DNA from 2 places in the Variovorax sp. J31P207 genome. Region 2 is predicted to be linked to the other one. Evidence: riboswitches for the same ligand, from Rfam matches in the RefSeq annotation. Region 2 holds a riboswitch; the other holds the start of a gene.
The links. A riboswitch is a leader RNA that binds a small molecule or an ion and turns the genes downstream of it on or off. The one in region 2 is predicted to bind S-adenosylhomocysteine.

Region 1 (2,459 bases), on a different contig from region 2:
GTCCAGGTGCTTGGGCAGCACGTAGACCTTGCCGGCCTGGTAGGCGTCGGGCTTGGTGAAGAGCTCGATCTGGGCGATGGTCTGGTTGGCGAACGAGGACGACATCACGAAGCTCGGGTGGCCCGTGCCGCAGCCCAGGTTCACGAGGCGGCCCTTGGCCAGCAGGATGATCTTCTTGCCGTCGGGGAAAGTGATGTGGTCGACCTGCGGCTTGATCTCTTCCCACTCGTACTTCTCGATCGAGGCGACGTCGATCTCGTTGTCGAAGTGGCCGATGTTGCAGACGATCGCCTGGTCCTTCATGGCGGCCATGTGCTCGTGGCGGATCACGTCGCGGTTGCCGGTGGTGGTGACGAAGATGTCGGCCTTGTCGGCGGCGTATTCCATCGTGACGACCTTGTAGCCTTCCATCGCGGCCTGCAGGGCGTTGATCGGGTCGATCTCGGTCACCCAGACCTGGGCGCTGAGGGCGCGCAGGGCCTGGGCCGAGCCCTTGCCGACGTCGCCGTAGCCGGCCACGCAGGCGACCTTGCCGGCGATCATCACGTCGGTGGCGCGCTTGATGCCGTCGACCAGCGATTCGCGGCAGCCATAGAGGTTGTCGAACTTGCTCTTGGTGACCGAGTCGTTGACGTTGATGGCGCGGAACTGCAGCGTGCCCTTGGCCGACATCTCGTTCAGGCGGTGCACGCCGGTGGTGGTTTCTTCGGTCACGCCGATGATCTGGGCCGACTTGCGGGTGTACCAGGTGGCATCGACCGCCAGCTTGGCCTTGATCGCGGCGAACAGGATGCGTTCTTCTTCGCTGGTCGGGTTGGCCAGCACGCCGAGGTCCTTCTCGGCCTTCTGGCCCAGGTGCATCAGCATGGTGGCGTCACCGCCGTCGTCGAGGATCATGTTCGGGCCTTCGTCCTTCGAGCCCTTGGGGCCGAATTCGAAGATCGCGTGGGTGTAGTCCCAGTAGTCGGTCAGCGACTCGCCCTTGATCGCGAACACCGGCGTGCCGGCGGCGGCGATGGCGGCGGCGGCGTGGTCCTGGGTCGAGAAGATGTTGCACGAGGCCCAGCGCACGGTGGCACCGAGGGCCTGCAGCGTCTCGATCAGCACGGCGGTCTGGATCGTCATGTGCAGCGAGCCGGTGATGCGCGCGCCCTTGAGCGCCTGGCCCTTGGCGAATTCCTCGCGGATCGCCATCAGGCCGGGCATCTCGGTTTCGGCGATGCGGATTTCCTTGCGGCCCCAGGCGGCCAGGGACAGGTCGGCGATCGCCTGGTCGGCGGTCGAGACGGGGGTGGTTTTGAGAACAGCGCTCATTGTGGGCTCCAAAGCGGGTTTGACAGTGGCCACTGCATTCGGGGAACGGACTCACCGCGAGAACAGCGGGTGAGCGTGGTTGCGATGATGGTCCGAGCCTCACGCCTGACGGCGCTGCAACGCTCCTCGGAACGGCGCATTTTAACGCCAGCCGCCGGACCGCCGCCAGCAAGGCGCGCCGGATCGGCCTAGACTGCGCTTCCCCTCCACTGCCGCACCGAATTCCGCCATGTCCAAAGCCAGCGTCCTCGCCCTGTCACTTGCAGCCGCCGCAGCGGCCGTTCTGTCCACCGCGGCTTGGGCCCAGGGGGGCGCGGCCCAGCCTCCGGTGCGCGTGCGCGGCGTGATCGCCCATGTCGACGCCACCTCGCTGACCGTCAAGGACCGCAGCGGCGAGGTCGTCACGATGGTGCGTCCGCCCGACATGCGGGTGGTCGAGGTGCTGCCGGTCACGCTGGACGCGATCAAGCCCAACAGTTTCGTCGGCGCCGGCTCGCTGCCCCAGCCCGACGGCACCCAGCGCGCGGTCGAGGTGCTGGTCTTTCCGGAGGCCATGCGCGGCACCGGCGAGGGTTTCCGGCCCTGGGACTACATGCCCAACGGCACGATGACCAACGCCACCGTCTCGGCCCTCGCCGCCGCGCCGTCCTCGGTGCCGGGCGGCCGCAAGCTGGTGCTGCGCTACAAGGACGGCGAAAAGACCGTGATCGTGCCCCGCGGCACGCCCATCGTCACCTTCAAGCCGGCCCAGGACGACCAGCAGGCGCTGGTGGTGCAGGGCGCGAAAGTCGTCGTCACGGCGCAGCTGAAGGACGGCAAGCCGACGGCCTCCAGCTTGCTGGTGGGCCGCAACGGCTTCACGCCGCCGATGTGAACGGTAAAATTGCGGGCTTTGCCTTCAGCAGACCGCGCCCGTGAGCGCGCACCGCGTTCACCATGACCTTCGCCTCCGAAACCAAACGCCGCCGCACCTTTGCGATCATTTCCCACCCGGACGCCGGCAAGACCACGCTGACCGAGAAGCTGCTGCTGTTCTCGGGCGCGATCCAGATCGCCGGCTCGGTCAAGGCCCGCAAGGCCTCGCGCCATGCGACGTCCGACTGGATGGAGATCGAGAAGCAGCGCGGCATCTCGGTGGCCTCGTC
Region 2 (2,459 bases):
CGAAGACGAAACGCGGGTCGCTGGTGGCGAGGTCGCGTCCGGCGACCACGATCTGCCGCGTGGTCGTCAGGTGTTCTTCGCGCAACCGTCCTCCCGCCGCGGCCAGCACCGGATGGTCGGGCGCCATCACGGCCACCATGGTGTCGTTGGCCACTTCCTGGAAACCCTCGCGGCCGTCGAGGCTGGGGCGCTCGAACACCAGGGCCAGCTGCGCCCGGCCGCTGTGCAGCAGCGCCAGCGCATCGGCCTGCGGCGCCGCCAGCACCTCGACCTCCAGCAGCGGGTATTCGGCCGCCAGAGCGGCCAGCGGCCCGCTCCAGGGCGCGGCCAGCAACTCGGGCGCAATGGCCAGCGTCAGCCGGTTCTCCAGCCCCTGGGTCAGCGCCAGCGCCTGGACCTGAAGCTGCTTGAGTTGCGCCGCCAGCAGTCGCGCCTGCGGCTCCAGCGATCGCGCGGACGCGGTCGGCTGCGGCTCGCGGCCGCTGCGGTCGAACAAGCTGAGGTCGAGCTCGGCTTCGAGACTGGCAATCGCCATGCTGACCGCCGAGGGCACCCGGCCCAGCGCCCGCGCCGCTGCCGAGAAGGAGCCGTGATCGACCACCGCGAGAAACACCGCCACGCTGTCGCTGGAAAATCCCACGGCCGCCCCGATCTATCATTAAAACTGAAAGAAGATGACTTTTTATATCAGATAAAACAACATAAAGTCCATCCCAACGCCAACCAACACAGGATCGATTTCATGCAAGGGCTCAAGCGCCGCGTCGTCTACATCAGCCTCTACGAGGGCATCGCCATCGTCGCGGCGAGCGCGGGCCTGGCACTCATGTCCGGCCAGGGGCTGGGCCATTCGGGCGTGCTGGCGGTCATCGCCTCGGTCATCGCCGTGCTCTGGAACCTGTCGTTCAACGCCCTGTTCGAGCGCTGGGAGTCCGGCCAGGCGGTGCGCGGCCGCAGCCTGCGCCGCCGGATCGCCCACGCGATCGGCTTCGAAGGCGGCCTGGTCGCCTTCCTGGTGCCGGTGTTCGCCTGGTGGCTCGGCGTCAGTCTCTGGGAGGCGCTGGTGATGGACCTCGGCCTGGTGGTTTTCTTCCTGGTCTACACCTTCATCTTCAACTGGGCCTTCGACGCCATCTTCGGCTTGCCGGCATCGGCCGCCGGCGCCGTCCAGCCAGCGTAAAATCCGCGGCTCCCAAGGAGCGTTGCAGCGCCGCCGGCCGTCTGGCCGGCCGCGTCAGGCTTGGGCTTCCAGGCACTGGAGTGCAACGACGCTCGCCTGACCCCGTTTCCACAGGTGAGCCCCATGCCAATCGATTCTTCCGCGTCCCAGATTCCGCCCCCGATGAAGCTGTCCGGCCTCGAGCCGGTGCAGATCGGCGACGGCGCGCTGTTCGTCAACATCGGCGAGCGCACCAACGTCACCGGCTCCAAGGCCTTCGCGCGGATGATCCTGAACGGCCAGTTCGAGGAAGCGCTGGCGGTGGCGCGCCAGCAGGTCGAGAACGGCGCCCAGGTCATCGACATCAACATGGACGAGGCCATGCTCGACAGCAAGGCCGCGATGGTGCGCTTCCTGAACCTGATCGCGAGCGAGCCCGACATCGCGCGGGTGCCGATCATGGTCGACAGCTCGAAGTGGGACGTGATCGAGGCCGGCCTGCGCTGCATCCAGGGCAAGGGAATCGTCAACTCGATCAGCATGAAAGAGGGCGAGGACCAGTTCCGCCACCAGGCCCGGCTGCTGCGCCGCTACGGCGCCGCGGCGGTCGTGATGGCCTTCGACGAGAAGGGCCAGGCCGACACCTACGAGCGCAAGATCGAGATCTGCGAGCGCGCCTACCGCATCCTGGTCGACGAGATCGGCTTCCCGCCCGAGGACATCATCTTCGACCCGAACATCTTCGCGATCGCCACCGGCATCGAGGAGCACAACAACTACGCGGTCGACTTCATCAACGCGGTGCGTTGGATCAAGCAGAACCTGCCCGGCGCCAAGGTGTCGGGCGGGGTGTCGAACGTGAGCTTCAGCTTCCGCGGCAACGACCCGGTGCGCGAGGCCATCCACACCGTGTTCCTGTATCACGCGATCAAGGCCGGCATGGACATGGGCATCGTCAACGCCGGCATGGTCGGCGTCTACGACGACCTCGAGCCCGAGCTGCGCGAGCGGGTGGAGGACGTGGTGCTCAACCGCCGCCCCGATGCCGGCGAGCGCCTGGTGGAGGTCGCCGAGACCGCCAAGAGCGGCGCCAAGGACGAGAGCAAGAAGCTCGAATGGCGCGGCACGCCCGAGCATCCGGTGCACGTGAACCAGCGCCTGTCGCACGCCATGGTGCACGGCATCACCGACTTCATCGTGGAAGACACGGAAGAGGCCTACCAGCAGATCCTGGCCACCGGCGGGCGTCCGCTGCACGTGATCGAAGGCCCGCTGATGGCCGGCATGAACATCGTCGGCG

Region 1: linked by a shared signal. The riboswitch ahead of ahcY (adenosylhomocysteinase) and the one ahead of metH (methionine synthase) in region 2 are both predicted to bind S-adenosylhomocysteine.

The regions. Positions count from the first base shown of each region.
Region 1 covers NZ_JASZYN010000007.1:486,492-488,950, forward strand. The annotation lists gene ahcY (adenosylhomocysteinase) at 1-1,314, opposite strand, end outside; S-adenosyl-L-homocysteine riboswitch at 1,379-1,448, opposite strand; gene QTI68_RS25425 (hypothetical protein) at 1,544-2,188, shown strand; gene QTI68_RS25430 (peptide chain release factor 3) at 2,251-2,459, shown strand, end outside.
Region 2 covers NZ_JASZYN010000003.1:106,481-108,939, forward strand. The annotation lists gene QTI68_RS11590 (LysR family transcriptional regulator) at 1-640, opposite strand, end outside; gene QTI68_RS11595 (PACE efflux transporter) at 743-1,180, shown strand; S-adenosyl-L-homocysteine riboswitch at 1,189-1,281, shown strand; gene metH (methionine synthase) at 1,304-2,459, shown strand, end outside.